DNA from 3 places in the Massilia paldalensis genome. Region 2 is predicted to be linked to each of the others. Evidence: predicted binding sites of a transcription regulator. Region 2 holds the regulator's gene; each other region holds the start of a gene.
The links. Region 2 encodes FNR, which switches genes on or off when oxygen is low (the NO sensors DNR and NnrR bind a similar motif). Its sites were predicted from a motif close to TTGATNNNNATCAA; they were not measured.

Region 1 (5,534 bases), 1.2 Mb from region 2:
CAGGCTGAATTCGACGTAGGGCGCGGGCTGCGCCGTTTCCTTGCCGTCCTTGTCGACGGCCTTCAGGTCGGCCGCCTGGCCGATCTGAAGGCTGCCCACGGGCTTGCCCTGCATGACGGGCTCGTTGCGCAGGCGCGCGAGGAAGCCCGGCACCAGCGCCGGATCGAGCGCCCTGCCCTGCACGCCCAGGTCCAGGCCCGCGCCCTTCACGCGCACGCCCGTCAGCCACAGTCCTTCGACGTGCTGGCGCGCCAGCGCGCGGAAGTATTCGGCATAGCCCTGGGTGTTGCCGAGGTCGCCGTGCTCGATCAGGCCGCGCACGCGCTGCAGCGCCGCGCGCTGGCCTTCGGCTTCCGACAACTGAGTGGCGACGAGCGGGTCGGCGGCGCGCGGCGCGAATTCGGCGCTGACGGCGGCCAGCCGTTGCTGAGCCGCTTCCAGGCGCTTGGCGCCGGCATCGGCTTCCGCCTGCAAGTCCGCGGTGCGCACGTGCACGACGGCGCCGGCCACAGCCAGCACCAGCACGGCCGCGCCGGCGGCGGCCACCATGCCCGTCGCCGAGAGCAGGTGCTTCTGCTGCTCGAACGCCGGATTGAACAGGTTGATCTGCTGGCTCATGCGGCCGCCTTCTCATCGCGCAGCGCGGCGCCGAGCGGCACGAAGAAGCGCTGCTGGCGGGCCGGTTCGCTCAACTCGGGCGCGTCCTGCAGGTCGAACACGGCGCCCAGGTCGAGCGACTCGACGCGGGTGTACAGGTTGCTCGACAAGTACTCCTCGAGGCCCGTCGCGCCCGTCGGCGCCAGGACCAGCTTGGCCACGCTGATGAAGGAAAACTGGCGTTCGAAGTGGTCGAGCGAGCGTTGCAGCTCCAGCGTGATCTTGTCGAAGCTCTGGTGCTTGCGCTCGTGGTCGGCCTCGAGCAGCTGCGCCAGCGTCACGTCGATGCGGCGCGACAGGTACAGCTCGCCGCGCCAGGACACGGTCAGCAGGCCGCCATCCTCGCCGAACGACAGCATGGCGACGCCGCGCCCGTCCGCCTCCAGCAGGGCCGACACGTTACGCTGGGCCATCTCGGGGATGTCGATGCAGCGCAGCTTGACCTTGGCGTCGGCGAACAGCTGCTGCAACGGCGCGATGGTGCTGTTGCGCGCGGCGATCGCGAACACGCTCTGCTGGGCGCGCGCGCCCGCATTGTCGCCGGGAGGCAGTTCGAGCACGTCGATGGTCGCGTCGGCGACGGGGAAGTCGAGGAGGTCCTTCAAGCGCCAGCGCATGGCCGTCCCGAGTTCTTCGCGAGGGACGTTCGGCGCCTCGGCCGTCAGGAACTGGTAGGCGCCGCCGCCCAGCACCGTCGTGCAGCGGTAGTCCGCGCTGTGCAGCTCCCTGCCCGCTTTTTCCAGCGCGTCGGCGCCCGTCGCGCCGGCAAAGAACGCGGCCACCGTCACCGCCGGCTTGCCATCGCCCCTGCGCACGCTGGCGGCGGCGATGCCGTCGCCCTGCAGCGCCAGGGCCAGCCAGGCTCCGTTGTTCTTGGTTTTCTTGAAAAGGCCCATCGGCGGTGAATGGCGGTAAGGTTGAAGTACGTATGCTAGGGTATTGATTATATTCAACAGATACGCAAAATCGATACCAATTTTTCACTCAGGAAAAATATTTTTGGTTTGGACACATGGAACTGTCGCGTGCCGTCCTCAACCGTCGAGCATGTCCGCAAAAATGATGGCGGCCGTACGACCCCGCCCCAACACATGGTTGGCCACGAAGCCGTACGGCCGATCGGAACAGCCTCATCCGTTCCCGGCTGGGTGAATCACATGCAGTTGTCGCCCGACGTTCCGTTGACCGTGATGATCGGGCCGGTGGCGGCACCGGTGTTGTCATAGACGACGCTGCAGGTAGCGGCGTTGGCGCCAACCGGCGAGACGGTGATGTTCCTGCCGTTGATGGTCTGCTTGTAATCGTTAGCGTCCAGGCCCGCCGCCGCAGCAATGGTGGCCGAGTTGGGGTAGCCGTTTTCCATCGTGATCGTCACGCCTTCCACAGTGATCGTATTGGTCGGATTGACCAGCCATTTGCTGTGCGCCATCGTCGACGTCGAGATCAGTGAAGCCTTGGCGGCCTTGAGCGACGCGTAACGCGCCTCGCCGCTCAGGTTCATGAACTTCGGCATGGCCGTCGCCGCCAGGATACCCAGGATGACGATCACGACGATCAGCTCGATGAGGGTGAAACCGCCTTGGGCGCTGGGCTTCAAATTCTTGTTCATGTTTTCTCCGGATGGTGCGCGATCGCCGCGCGTGCTTGTTAGGGATACATCGCGCCTCAGACTGGCGCCGGTTCGTGCCTCATTCTACCTTGATTTTCAGCAATCTTTACGTACTGAAAGTAAAGTTTTTTTGACGAAAACGCTGGACGGCGGGAATGTGTGGCGTCCTGTAAACACTCGCCACGCCTCAGTGCCGCAATGCCGCCGCCCCCACGTCCCAGATCGGCAGGAAGATCCCCAGCGCCAGCACGAGCACCATCACGCCCAGGAACACGATCAGGATCGGCTCGATCTGGCTCGACAGCGTCTTGAGTTCGTAGTCGACCTCGCGCTCGTACATCATCGCGATCTCGTCCATCAAGTCGTCTAGCGAGCCCGACTCCTCGCCCACCCCGATCATCTGCAGCACGACGGGCGTGAACACGTCCGCATTGGTCGCCGTGCGCAGGATGCTCTCGCCGCGCTCGACGCCCTCGCGCATCTGTTCGATGCGCATCGACAGGTAGGCGTTGTCGGACGTCTGGGCCACGACGCTCAGGGCCTGTACGATCGGCACGCCGCTGCGGATCGACAGCGCGAAGCTGCGCGCGAAGCGGGCCATCGTAGCCTTGTGGACGATCTTGCCGGCGATGGGCAGGCGCAGCTTGGTGCGGTCCCAGCGCAGGCGGCCGTTCACCGTGGCCGTCCACTTGCGGAAGCCGACAAAGGCGGCCAGCGCGAGCGTGGCGAACCACGGCCACTGGGACTTGGTGAATTCCGAGGTGCCGATCAGCATCCGCGTCATGAACGGCAGCTCGGCGTGGAGGGTCTTGAACATGTTCTGGAATTGCGGGATGACCCAGATGTTCACGACGGCCATCGCGACGATCATGGCGATGATGACGAAGCTCGGATAGCGCAACGCCGTCTTCACGCGGGCGCGCATGTCGCGGTCGAATTCGATGTGGTCGAACAGGCGCAGGAACACCTCTTCCAGCCGGCCCGTCATCTCGCCTACGCGCACCATGGCGAGGTAGAAGGCGTTGAAGCACTCCGGATGGCGGCGCATGGCGGCGGACAGTTCGCGGCCGGCGTCGAGCGACTCGCGCAAGTCCTGCAGCACGCGCGCGAAACTCTTATTGGTCGCCGATTCCTGCAGGCCGGCCAGGCCGCGCATGATGGGCACGCCGGACTTGAGCAGCGTGTAGATCTGGCGGCTGAACAGCTGCACGTCGAGCGAGGTCACGCGCTTGCGCGTCAGGCGCTGCCACAGGCTGTCGTCGGCGCCGCCCGCGCTCTTGCGCGTCGTGAGGCTGATCTCGATGGGCGTGACGCCCGTGCCGAACAGCTGGTCGGCGACGGCGCCGCTGTCGGCCCCTTCGAGCACGCCCTGCATCAACTCGCCGCGCGCATTGCGGCCCTTGTAGGCGAAGAACGGCATGCCTTATTCGTCCATCTGGTTCGACACGCGCATGGCTTCCGCCACCGTCGTGCGGCCCGCGATGGCCAGGCGCACGGCGCTGCGGCGCAGCGTCTCGCCGCGCATCTCGGCATGCGCCACCTTGAGGAAGTGCGCCGGATCCGGATGGTTGACGGCTTCGTTGACGGCGCGCGTCATCTCCAGCAGTTCGTAGACGCCCGTGCGGCCGCGGTAGCCCGTGCCGTTGCAGTGCGAGCAGCCGCGCCCGTGGAACAGCGGCACGGCCTCGGCCCGGTCGCCCAGCTCGGCGCGCAGCCAGGTGCGTTCGGCCGCCGGGGCCTGGTGCGGCTCCGAGCAGCTCTCGCAGATCACGCGTACGAGACGCTGCGCCAGCACGGCCTGCAGCGAGCCGCCCACCATGTAGCGCGGCACGCCCATGTCCATCAGGCGCAGCGGCGTCGATGCCGCGTCGTTCGTGTGCAGCGTCGACAGCACCAGGTGGCCCGTCATCGCCGCGCGCAGGCCGATCTGCGCCGTTTCCTGGTCGCGCATCTCGCCCACCAGCACGATGTCCGGGTCCTGGCGCAGCGCGGAACGCAGCACGCGCGCGAACGACAGCTCGATCTTGTCGTTGACCTGCACCTGGTTGATGCCGGGCAGGCGGTACTCGACCGGGTCTTCCACGGTGATCAGCTTCTTCTCGACGGAGTTCAGCTCGGACAGCGCCGAATACAGCGTCGTCGTCTTGCCGGAACCCGTCGGCCCAGTCACCAGCACCAAACCGTTGGGACGCTGGACGATGGCGCGGAAACGCTCGACGAGACGCGGGGCCATGCCGATCGCGTCCAGGCGCAGCGTGCTGCCGACCTGGTTCAGCAGACGCATGACGACCGATTCACCATACTGCGTGGGCATCGTCGAGATACGCACGTCGATGCGCTGGTTCCTCACCTTCACGGCGAAGCGGCCGTCCTGCGGCAGGCGCTTTTCCGAGATGTCGAGGTCGGCCATCAACTTCAGGCGCAGCGCCAGCGGCGTGGCGATCTTGATGTCCGCCTCGGTCTGCAGGTGCAGCACGCCGTCGATGCGGAAGCGGATCTGCAGGCGGCCGTCCTGCGGCTCGATGTGGATGTCGGAAGCGCGCACCTGGGCGGCATCGTCGAACACGGATTGCAGCAGCTTGACGACGGGCGCTTCTTCGAGGCCGGAACTGGCGCTCAGGGCCCCGAAGTCGACCGACGTGGCGTCGCCCAGGTCCTGCTCCAGTTCGCGCGCCAGGCCCGTGATCTCGCCCGTGCGGCGGTAGATGCGGTCGATCGCCTGCAGCACCTCGGTCTCGTTGACGACGGCCAGCTCGACGCCCTTCTTGAGCAGGCGCGCGATCTCGTCATAGGCGAACAAGTCGGTCGGGTCCGAGACGCCGACGAGCACCGTCTCGCCGCGGTCTTCCAGCACGATGGCGCGGAACCTGCGCGCGGCCGTCTCTGGCAGCGTGCGCACGAGTTCCTGGTTGATGTTGTAGAACTTGAGGTTGATCGTGGGGATGCCGAGCTGGCGCGCCAGCGCACCGGCGATCTGCTCCTCGGTGACGAAGCCGTTGTCCACGAACACGCGCCCGAGCTTGCGCCCGCTGCGCTTCTGGTCGGCGAGCGCCTGGTTCAGCTGGTCTTCCGACAGCAGCTTCTGTTGCACCAGGATTTCCCCCAGCCGGACTTTTTCTGGCCTCGCCATGACACGCCTTCGTTTCGAACATATGCAATCCGGCAATTTTACGTCAGAAAACTGAAAATTGATCCAAGGAATTACTTTCGGTTCCCAACCGTATCCGCCACGCAACCGAAAATTCGGGGTCAGAGCACATTTTCAAGA
Region 2 (5,534 bases):
AGATCCACGCGATCGGCCTGCGCGAGGTGGCGCGCATCGAAGGGGAGATGGACCGCCACCTGCGCACGCTCGGCTATACCGAGGGCAGCGTCGAGCAGCGCATGGCCAAGCTGGACGTCACGTTCCAGCCGAAGGCGGAGCCGGACCCGCGTCCGGAACTGCTGCGCAAGTACGCGGACATGGTGGCCGACGCCGAACGGCGCAGCGCCTCCATCTTCAACCTGACGCCGCGCGCCCCGGTCGAGGTGCGGCGCGAACCGCCGCTGACGGAGCCGTCGGCCGCCGCCCACTACACGCTGCCGGCGCCGGACGGCAGCCGTCCCGGCATCTTCTGGGTGCCGATGCGCGGGCCGACGTTCGACGTGATCCGCATGCGCAGCCTGTCCTACCACGAGGCGGTGCCGGGCCACCACTTCCAGCTGGCGATCCAGCAGGAACAGACGGGATTGCCGAAGTTCCGCGCCCAGCGCATCTTCGGCGGCGGCAGCGCCCACAGCGAGGGCTGGGCGCTGTACGCGGAGCGGCTGGCGGTGGAGCAGGGCTGGTACGAGGGCGACGTCCCGGGCCTGCTGGGCGCCCTCGGCTCGGAACTGTTCCGCGCGCGCCGCCTCGTCGTCGACACGGGCCTGCACACGAAGGGCTGGACGCGCCAGCAGGCGATCGACTACGGCATCGGCGCGCAGGAAGTGGAGCGCTACGTCGCCTGGCCGGGCCAGGCCTGCGCGTACATGATCGGCATGTTGCGCATCATCGACCTGCGCGAGAAGGCGAAGAAGGAATTGGGCGACAAGTTCTCGCTGCCGGCGTTCCACGACGTGGTGCTGAAGAACGGGTCGGTGCCGCTGGACGTGCTGGGCGAGGTGATCGACCGGTGGATCGTGGTGCAGAAGGCAGCGTAACGAATCCGTCGTCCCTGCGCAGGCAGGGACCCAATTGCCGGCGCACTGTCGGCGCGAACAGCACTTGGGCCCCTGCCTGCGCAGGGGCGACGTTGTGCGGACTTAGAAATTGTGCCGCATCCCCAACACCGCGCCGCGCAAGGTGGCGCCGGCCTCCGGCCCGATCCCGTTGATGGGGAAGTCGTAGGTGGCATTGCGCTCGTTGTCCAGCAGCGTGTAATAGGCATACAGGCTCGTGCGCTTGGACAGCATGTAGTCGTAGCCCAGCGTCGCGTGCGTCGCACCCGTGTCCGGCCCGCTGTGCAGGAAGCCGATCGTCGCCGTCGACGCGCCGCCGGCGTCGCCCGCGCGGCCCACCGTCAGACGCAGGCCGTGCAGGCCCATCTGGTGCGAGACGGAGACGAAGGCCGCATTGCGCGGCAGCTTGCCGCTGGCCGTCTCGTATTCCAGGCGCTCGCCGACGACGGCGACGCGGGTCTGGCCCCAGGACGTCTTGCCGAACTGGTAGGCAAGGGCCGCCTTGCTGCCCGTGTCGTCCAGGCCTGGTCCCTGGTACTCGTGGTGGCGTTCGTGCGCGACCGTCGCGTACCACGGGCCGTCGGCATAGATGACGGCGGCCGACCACAGCGACGGCTTGGCGCCGTTCGCGGGGGATTCCTCGTTCATGCCGCGCGTGAGGCGCAGCGACAGGCCGTGCCACTCGGGCGTCCAGTAGTGCAGGGAGTTGGCCTGGCGGCGGTCGAAGGAATACGTGTTGTTGACGTTGTCGACCGAGGAGCCGGAGCCGTTGGCCAGGATGCTCATGTAGCCGGCCGTGGTCGGGTAGAACGGGTCGAGGCCCGACGTGGCGCCGTTGTACGCGGTGACCCAGTGGCCGGCGAACAGCGTGCCCCAGGGACCGTCCAGGCCCACGCGGGTATCGCGCCGGAACGGCTCGCCCGCGCCCGTGTCGGGCGACAGCGTGCCCTCGAGCTGGAAGATCGCCTTCAGGCCGCCGCCCAGGTCTTCGCTGCCCTTGAAGCCGAGCACGGAGCGGTTGTTGACGAGGCGGGTCTGGGTGAAGCCGCTGCCGTTGTCGACGTGTTCCATCGAGACGTTCAGGCGGCCGTAGATCTGCACGCCGTCCTGGGCGTGCGCGGTGTGGACGGCGGTGGCGCACAGCAGGCAGGCCGCGGCGCCGAGGTGAAGCTTGTGGGACATTGGCAATCTCCTTCGCCCCGATTGTGCAGGGCCAGGAGCAGCTTGCCAGCTATCCGAACGTATACCGTGGGCCGCCTCAAGCCATGGGGCTGCACTGCTCGGTGCCGGCCGCCATGGCCTTCAGCCGCGCCGGTTCGAGCAGGATCACTTCGCGCTTGTCCACCTGCACCAGGCCCATCTTCCTGAAGCGCGACAGCAGGCGGCTGATGCTCTCGATGGTCAGGCCCAGGTAGTTGCCGATGTCCTCGCGCGACATGCGCAGCTGGAAGCTGGTCGAGGAATAGCCGCGCGCGGCGTAGCGGGCCGACAGGTTTACGAGGAACACGGCGAAGCGCTGTTCGGCGCGCATGTTCCCAAGCAGGAGCATGACGTTCTGTTCGCGCGTGATTTCCTTGCTCATGATGCGGTGGAAGTGGCGCAGCAGGTTGGGCACTTCGCCGAACAGGTCTTCGAGGTTGTCGAACGGGATCTCGCACACCTCGCTGTCTTCCAGCGCGACGGCGTCGCAATGGTGGCGGTCGCCGCTGATCGCATCCATGCCCAGCAGCTCGCCGGCCATCTGGAAGCCCGTGATCTGGGCTTCGCCGGCCGCGTTCACCTGGTAGGTCTTGAAGTGGCCGAAGCGCACCGCGTACAGGCTGCGGAACGGCTCGCCCATCTGGTACAGGCGCTCGTCGCGCGCGATGCGGCGGCGCCGGCCGATGATCTGGTCGAGGCGGTCGATCTCGGCATCCGCCAGGCCCATCGGCAGGCACAGCTGGCCCATGCTGCATTGCTGGCAGCTGACCTTGAGGGCCTGGATGTTCAGCGGCTGGTCGGGAGTAAGGATGGCGGCGTGGTTCATGGCGGGAAGGGGAGCATCGACAAGGGAATTATAGTCGCCATTGTCGCGAATCTCGACCATCGGGGCGCTTTCCTACCCCTTCGGCCGCCAAAAGTGTCGCATTCAGGTACGCTGCTCCTGCATGTGCCGGTCCAGTTCGGGCATGTCGTCGGCCTCGCGGTCGAGTGGCATCTTGATCAGCCGGTTTTCCTTGACGACGAGGGCGGCGGCCCAGATCACCATGGCCAGGCCCACGACGGTGGTCGCGGCGCCTGCGTACTTGAGGAAGGACGTGCCCTTGAAGATGGCGTCGGCGACGGCGATGATCAGGGTGCCGATCAGCAACATGGCGGCGTACAGGCCGAAGTCGGTCGCCCGGCGCATGCAGTCGATGCGGCGGCGGTACAGCGCGACCTCGTCGCGGATCGTCTCCTTGCGCTGGCCGTCGGCACCCTGGCGGTAGTTGTCGACCAGGCTGCGGTAGCGCTCGTAGGCGCTGCTGTAGCGTCCCTGTAGCAGGTGCATGAACATCCACGATGCGAAGACCAGGCCGGCATTGGGGCCGACGGCTTGCAGCACTTCCTTGAGTTCGAAATCCATGGGCTTCCTTCGGCGATGCGCCGGACGGCAAGGCTTGCGCGTCTTACCTGCATCAAATAACGATGCAGTGTGCATCGCACGGGCGAACGCGGCAAGCGTGTGCGCCCCGTGCGCATGTAAGATTGGCCATACGACCTCGGGAGGACTTTCATGTTCGGATTGGCGGCACTGGATTTGGCACGCGTGCAGTTCGCGTTCACGATGTCGTTCCACATCCTGTTCCCGGCCATCACGATCGGCCTGGCCAGCTACCTGATGGTGCTGGAAGCGTGCTGGCTCAGGACCAAGCGCCAGGTGTTCGTCGACCTGTACCACTTCTGGCTGCGCATCTTCGCCGTCAATTTCGGCATGGGCGTCGTCTCCGGCATCGTGATGGCCTACCAGTTCGGCACCAACTGGGCCGCGTTTTCCGAATACGCGGGCGGCATCGTCGGGCCCCTGATGACCTACGAGGTACTGACGGCCTTCTTCCTCGAGGCGGGCTTCCTGGGCGTGATGCTGTTCGGCTGGACCCGCGTGGGCCCCGGCCTGCACTTCCTCGCCACCTGCATGGTGGCGCTGGGCACGCTGATCTCGGCCACCTGGATCCTCGGCGCCAACAGCTGGATGCAGACCCCGCAGGGCTATGCGATCGAAGGCGGACGCATGGTCCCCGTCGACTGGTTCGCCATCGTGTTCAATCCCTCGTTCCCCTACCGCCTCGCGCACATGGCGATCGCCGCGTTCCTCGCCACCGCGCTGTTCGTCGGCGCGTCCGCCGCCTGGCACCTGCTGAAAGGGAACGATCGCCCCGCCGTGCGCACGATGTTCTCGATGGCGATGTGGATGGCGCTCGTGGTGGCGCCCGTCCAGGCGCTCGTCGGCGACATGCACGGCCTGAACACGCTGCGCTACCAGCCGGCCAAGATCGCCGCGCTGGAGGGCCACTGGCAGAACGAGGGCGACGAGCCGCTGCCGCTGCTGCTGTTCGGCGTGCCTGACATGGAGCAGGAGCGGACCCGCTTCGCCGTCGGCGTGCCGCGCCTGGGCAGCATCATCCTCACGCACACCTGGGACGGCCAGATCAAGGGCCTGAAGGAGTTCCCGCGCGACGAGCGGCCCAATTCCCTGATCGTGTTCTGGAGTTTTCGCGTCATGGTCGGCCTGGGCCTGTTGATGATCCTGCTGGGCGCCTGGAGCCTGTGGCTGCGCCGCGGCGGACGCCTGTACACGCAGCGCGGCTTCCTGCGCTTTGCCGCCTGCATGGGACCGGCGGGGCTGGTCGCCGTGCTGGCCGGCTGGATCACCACCGAGGTCGGCCGCCAGCCCTGGGTCGTGTACGGCGTGCTGCGCACGGCGGACGCAGCCTCGAAGCATGGCGTGGCGCCGCTCGCGCTGTCGCTGGCGCTGTTCGTCGTCTCGTATTTCTTCGTGTTCGGCGTCGGCATCGCCTATGTGCTGCGCCTCGTGCGCAAGGGGCCGCAGGCCTTCGACGTGCACGGCGCGCCGCACGGGGGACCCGGCGACCAGCGCACGCCGGCCCGGCCCCTGTCGGTGCCCGAGAAGGACGCCGCCGACTCCCCGCCCTGAGGAACCCGCATGGACTTCGACCCCACGGCCGTCTGGGCCGCGATCATCTTCTTCTCCGTCTTCATGTACGTGGTGCTGGACGGCTTCGACCTCGGCATCGGCCTGCTGTACCCGTTCGTTCGCGGGCGGCGCGAGCGCGACACGATGATGAACACGGTGGCCCCGATCTGGGACGGCAACGAGACCTGGCTGGTCCTGGGCGGGGAAGGGCTGCTGGCCGCCTTCCCGCTGGCGTATTCGGTAATCCTGTCCGGCATCTACCTGCCGCTGATCTTCATGCTCATCGGCCTGATCTTCCGCGGCGTGGCGTTCGAGTTCCGCTTCAAGGCCAACGACCGTGAACGCCCCATCTGGGACCTGGCCTTCATCTGCGGCTCGGTGACGGCCGCCTTCTTCCAGGGCGTGTCGCTGGGCACGCTGCTGCAGGGCATTCCCGTGTCGGG
Region 3 (5,534 bases), 190 kb from region 2:
GGGATAGTGCTCCAGCTCCAGCTCGGCGACCTGGTCGCCGTCGTTCATGTCGCGCACCGTGCCGACGAAACTCACCACCGCGCCGATGCGCGGGTCACCCGCGCGCAGGCGCGCGATTTCGGCGCCCAGGTCGAAATCCTCGGCCTGCACCCTTACTTCGATCATGCCATCTCCTTTGCCAGGCGCACCGACAACTGGTCGATGCGCGATACCGTGCGCGCGTCCATCAGGGCCGGCAGCGCATACAGGGCGCGCAGCCGGGCGGCCGCGTCGCCGTCCTTGCCCGCCCCCTTGCCGCCACGCTGTCCGTTGGCGGCGCCATTGCCTCCGCCCAGCGAGGACTGCAGCACCTCGACCTGCAGCTTGAGGCGCTCGCGCGCGAATTCCGGGCCGCTGTCGATGCCGGCGCCGATCTCCAGGCGCAGCAGGTCGTGCAGCAGCGTGTCGCGGTTGCGCGCCAGCAGGTCGGCGTAGGCGCCGCGCGTCCCCGCATCGCCTTCCAGCGCGCCCAGGGCCGCCGCGAAACGGGCGCGCAACGCCGTATCGAGCCCGGCGTCCACGGCCGGCAAGGCGCTCCAGCGCCGTTCCCAGTCCTGGCCCGCCGGCGACGCCTCGCCGGACGCGACGGCCTGCTCCAGTTCCTGCACGAGGCGCAGCTTGTCGCGCAGCTTGCCCGCCTGGGCCACGCCGGCGGCGCGGCGCGCCTGGTCCAGCCCGTGCTGCACGGCGGCCACCGCCGCGTGGTAGCGCTTCTCGACGCGCGCTTCGTGGGCGCGCGGCACGGGGCCGATCGCCTGCCATTCGGCCTGGGCATCGCGCAGCAGCTTGCCGGCCGTGGCCGGGGTGACGTCGGCGACGGCTGCCTCCAGGCGCGCGCTGATCGCTTCCTTGGCGGCCTCGTGGGCGCGGCGCTCGATGTCGGCCTCGTGCATGCTCTCCTTGCGGCGCTGGAATACCTCGTCGCAGACGGCGCGGAAGCGCTGCCACAGTGCCTGCTCGGCCTTGCGTTCCAGCGGCAGCGCGCGGGCATGTTCCTGCCAGCGCGCCTGCAGCGCGCGCATGGCGTCCAGCGCGTGGCGGTCGTGCGGATCGATGGCGGCCGCTTCCTCGATGATGCGTTCGCGCTCGCCCATCTCGTCCTTGCGCTGCGCCTCCAGCGGCGCCTGCAGCACGTTCAGCGCTTCGGAGAACAGGCCGTCGAGGCGCTTCTTTTCCTTGCGGTCGATGGCGCCCAGGTGGCTCCACGCCAGGCGCAGGCGCTGCACGGCGCTCGCCAGGTGCTTCCAGTCCGTGCTGCCGTCCTGCAGGCGGGCGATCTCGGCATTCGCTTCCTCGACCAGCGCCTGGCCGCGCGCCGCATTCGCGTGGCGCTCGTCGGCCAGGTGGCGGAAGTGGGCGGCGGCCGGCGCGTAGGCGGCCGTGCAGGCGGCGTCGAAACGCTCCCACAGGCTCTTCGGCGCGGCGCCCGACAGGCTGTCCAGCGCCTTCCAGCGGTCGCGCATGCTGCCGACCTTCTTGGCCAGCTCGGCCATCGGCAGGTTCTGCGTGGGCAGCGCCTCGACGCCCTTGATGAGCTCCTCGCGCGAGACGTTGCCGCCCCAGCGCGCCCAGTCGGACAGACGCTTGAGCTCGGCGCGCACGTGGGCCAGGCGGTCCGACTGCGCGGGCGTCAGGCGCATGCCCTTGTCCTTCGCGTCCTTCAGGGCCTTGTCCAGCTCGGCGGCCGTGCCCAGCGATCCCTGCTGCAGGGCGGCTTCCATCGCCTCCATCGTGTCGATGAAGTGCTGGTCGGCGCCGCGCGGCCTGGCGCGCTCGGGGCCGGCGGCGGCCGCTTGCGCCGCCTCCTTGGCCGGCTTGTGCTCGCGCGCCTCCTTCGGCTTGCGGCCCTCCGGCTGCGGCAGCGACGCCAGCAGCGCGTCGAAACGGCGCTGCAGCTCGCCGGCCCCCTCGTCCTGCGGCGCCGGCGGCAACGCCTTCCATTCGCGCCGCAGCGCATCCCCGTTCAACTCAGCCACGGGCGTGGCGGCCTGGGCGTCGAGGAAGGCGCCGCGCGCCGCCAGGGCGGCCTGGCCTGCCTCGCGTTCCTGCAGGCTGGCCAGCAGCTTCTGGTGTTCCACGCCGAATTCGTTCACCAGGCCGCGCGGCAAGGCCGCATGCTCGGGCGCCTGCAGCGCCTGGGCCTGCTCCTGGGCCAGCACCTCGACACGGCCGGCCAGCTCGGCGGCGGACAGGTTCTCCGCACCCAGGCGGCGCAATGCGGCCAGGCGGTCGATCATGGCGCGCTGCAGCTGCACCTGCGCCTCCAGGCGCGCGCCCAGTGCGGCGCGCACGGCCTGGAAATCGTCCTGCAGTTCGGGCGCGGAAATGACGGACCATTCGCGGTCCAGTTCCGCCACGTGGTTCGGGGTCAGCAAGGCGTCGGCCTGCAGCGCGCGGGCATGGGCAAGCGCCGCCTCGCCGCGGCGATGCTCGGCTTCACGGTGGCGGTGGGCATCCAGGCGTCCCTGCATCAGCTTGGCGACGCGGCGGTCGGTATTGCGCATCGCCGTATGGACGCGCTCCACGAGGGCCGGACTATGGACGAACTCGGCGGCGGCTAGCCGCAGTTCGGAAAATTCGCATTGCAGGATGAATTCCACCGCGGCGGCTTCGTCGCCGCCGATCCGGCCCAGTTTCTCGGCCTGCAGGGCACGCTGGGATGCGTGCGCCCCGCCCGGCCCGGCGGCGGACGTCTTGGCAGGCGCGGCCGATTTCCCGGCCGGCGTTCCGGCGGCCGGCGTTCCGGCGGCCGGCGCTCCGGCGGCCGGCTTGTCGCCGGACTTATCTCCGGGCTTGCTACCGGGTTTGCCGCCGGGTTTGCCGCCATTCGGCCGCTTGAATAGGAACTCGAACATGATGAAATCGCACTTCCAAAATCGCCATCATAACAAAGAACCCTGATGGCTTCGCGCCGCCGGGCCGGCGCGTGCGACCGGCCCGCTTGCCCGGGCCGCCGGCGCGATCGTCAATGCATGAGCAGGGCCGGCTGGCGCCGGTCGTCGCCGTGCTCGAGACGCCGGTCCTCCAGGTTGCGCCCGAGCGCCGGCCCGGGCGGATCGATGGCGGAACGCCGCTGGCGCGGGGCCGTGCGCCGTTCCTGGGCATAGGCGTCGTGCGCCAGCATCTGGTTGGCGATGGCGAACCAGGCATCGCGCCCGACCCGGCTGCGCGCCAGCGGGAACAGCTCGTGCTCCTCGCGTTCCAGGCGGTGGCGCAGGGCCGCCACGCAGCGCTCCACGGCGGCCTGGAACGGAGCGCGCTGGACCGCGCGCGCGCCGGCGCCGATGCAGGCCTCGGCCGCGGCCATCGCCTCCGCCGCGTGCATGCTCAATTGCTCGAGTTCGCGCAGCAGGCCGTCGGCCGCTTCCGTGCAGCGCCGCAGCGCCGGGACGAGGAATTTGTCCAGCTTGCGCCAGTGGCAGTCGTCGTAGATGCGGCGCAGCGCGCCGCACAGCTGGGCGGCCCGGCCGGCGGCCAGGGTGGCGAAATCGCCGGGCAACGCATACAGGTCGTCCAGCAGCGATTGCAGTGCGCTCCGTGCCGTCGTTTGCTCGACGGACAAGGCAACGAGGGTATAAGTCGACGTCAGCATTCGGTCTCCACGCGTCTTTTTCGCCAAATCCGATCCCGGCCGCGAGCGATGCGGCACGGAAACCTGGATGGGAAGGTTAATGGCCAGGCCTGAGGGAATATGGTGTCGTCGTCGGCCTGAAAGGTCTTAGTGTAAGGAGGCGCGCCGGGCGTCTTTTGATCTATAACAAACCGTAACGGATGGCCAAGGTAGGGGTTGGACATGCTAATCTCGACCGGTTCGACGTTCCCTGCCCTGCCTCGCCGCCCGATGAAACGCTCCCCTGTCGCCCTCTTCCCGCTTGTGCTGTCCCTGCTGCTGTTCCTGCTGCTGGCCGCCTGCAATCCGCTCCATGGCGCCAGCCCGGCCGAAGGCCATGCCGGCTATGCGGAGGCGGATGCCGCGCCCTTCGCCAGCGTGGAGGCGGGCCGCGTCGAGCGCGTCTACGTCCAGCGCGGGGAACGCGTGGCGGCCGGCGCGCCCCTGTTCGCCCTGGCCGGCCAGGAAGTGCGCACGGCGCCGGACGACGTCGAGGTGGCCGAGGTGATGGTGCGCGAAGGCGAGACGGTGGCCGCCGCCCAGCCCGTGCTGAGCCTGCTGTCCCAGCGCCAGCTGCGCGCCCGCTTCTACGTGTCGCGCGATCTTCTGAAGGCACTGGAACCCGGACGGGCCGTCGTGCTGTCCTGCGACGGCTGCGGCGCCGGCCTGCCGGCCCGGGTCAGCTTCGCGGCCCGCCGCCCGGAACCGGGCCGACCGGGGCCCGTGTTCCTCGTCGAGGCGCAACCGGATGCGCCGTCGTCGGGATTGCGGGCCGGACAGCCCGTGACGGTCCGGCTGGCCGGCACCTGAATCCGGCAGGGGTCGGGTCAGCGCCGGTGCCGCATCGATTGCGGCTCGCCTTTCCACGCCACGATGCCGAGCAGCAAACCACCCATCACGCAGCCGTAGCCGGCTGCGACGAGCTCGCCGTACGGCGCCAGCCCTACGAGGCCGCCGATCAACAGGACCAGGAACCCCAGCAGGATGGCCCATCCCTGCCATGCCTGCGGCAAGCCCCAGCCCCATCCGTTGCCGGCGGGACGTACGGGAAACCAGTAGCGTTTGTCGTCCATCGCGTTGCCTCCTTGCTCAGTCGGCAAGGCGCCCGACGTGCCGCCCGGGCCGTGCCAGTTCGTGGAAGATATCGTCCAGGTAAATGATAATCTCTTCCTCGGCCAGGTGCGCCGGAATGACCAGCTCGTCCATGCGCACCCGCTTGCCGCACTCGCTGCGGTAAGCGAGCCAGGCGCCATCCTCGCGCAGCACCTCCACCTGGAAGCGGCCGTAGATATCGAATGTCATGCTGCGTGCTCCCGTCCGTCGATCATGCCCTGGCCCTGCCGCTGCTGCTCAAGCGACGGCGCCGGCGACGCGATCGAACGCCGCCCGCAGCGGCGCCGCCACCCCGTCCGGCACCGCGTGCGCCAGCGTCACCTGCGCGCACCCGTGCCAGCGCGCGCAGCGCTCGATCGCCGTGGCCAGGTCGCGCAGCAGGCCGTCGCTGGCGCGCACGCCCGGCTCCAGGATCAGCGCCTTCACTTCGAATACGCCGGCCTTGCGCTGCGCCTTGGCGTCGATCCGCCCGACCAGCCGCCCCTTGCGCAGCAGCGGCAGGCAGAAGTAGCCGTAGCGGCGCTTGTCCGCCGGCGTGTAGCTTTCCAGCCGGTAGTCGAAGCCGAACAGTTCCTGCGCGCGGCGCCGGTCCCAGACGATGGGGTCGAACGGCGACAGCACGGTGGTCAAGGTCGGCACCAGCCGGTCCTGGGCGGCCTGCTCCAGCAGCGCGGCATGGTCGGGATGGACGAACACGGGTTCCTTCCAGCCCTCCACGCGGGCGCGCAGCAGCAGGCCTGCGTCGGCCAGCGCGCCCGGGGCCACGCGCGGC

Region 1: a site for FNR is predicted at 1,597-1,610, ahead of ACI1V7_RS09645 (agglutinin biogenesis protein MshI). Genes of this name have one in related genera too.
Region 3: a site for FNR is predicted at 3,787-3,800, ahead of ACI1V7_RS03855 (hemerythrin domain-containing protein). Genes of this name have one in related genera too.

Annotation. Positions count from the first base shown of each region.
Region 1 covers NZ_JBJCIU010000001.1:2,201,398-2,206,931, forward strand. The annotation lists gene ACI1V7_RS09640 (PilN domain-containing protein) at 1-618, opposite strand, end outside; gene ACI1V7_RS09645 (agglutinin biogenesis protein MshI) at 615-1,553, opposite strand; gene ACI1V7_RS09650 (type II secretion system protein) at 1,811-2,266, opposite strand; gene ACI1V7_RS09655 (type II secretion system F family protein) at 2,454-3,686, opposite strand; gene ACI1V7_RS09660 (GspE/PulE family protein) at 3,690-5,396, opposite strand.
Region 2 covers NZ_JBJCIU010000001.1:1,036,344-1,041,877, forward strand. The annotation lists gene ACI1V7_RS04650 (DUF885 domain-containing protein) at 1-899, shown strand, start outside; gene ACI1V7_RS04655 (porin) at 1,002-2,099, opposite strand; gene fnr (fumarate/nitrate reduction transcriptional regulator Fnr) at 2,176-2,943, opposite strand; gene ACI1V7_RS04665 (DUF2721 domain-containing protein) at 3,046-3,522, opposite strand; gene ACI1V7_RS04670 (cytochrome ubiquinol oxidase subunit I) at 3,673-5,091, shown strand; gene cydB (cytochrome d ubiquinol oxidase subunit II) at 5,101-5,534, shown strand, end outside.
Region 3 covers NZ_JBJCIU010000001.1:841,596-847,129, reverse strand. The annotation lists gene moaE (molybdopterin synthase catalytic subunit MoaE) at 1-165, opposite strand, end outside; gene ACI1V7_RS03860 (DUF349 domain-containing protein) at 162-2,894, opposite strand; gene ACI1V7_RS03855 (hemerythrin domain-containing protein) at 3,005-3,631, opposite strand; gene ACI1V7_RS03850 (HlyD family efflux transporter periplasmic adaptor subunit) at 3,881-4,459, shown strand; gene ACI1V7_RS03845 (hypothetical protein) at 4,477-4,722, opposite strand; gene ACI1V7_RS03840 (DUF7661 family protein) at 4,739-4,951, opposite strand; gene ACI1V7_RS03835 (winged helix-turn-helix domain-containing protein) at 5,000-5,534, opposite strand, start outside.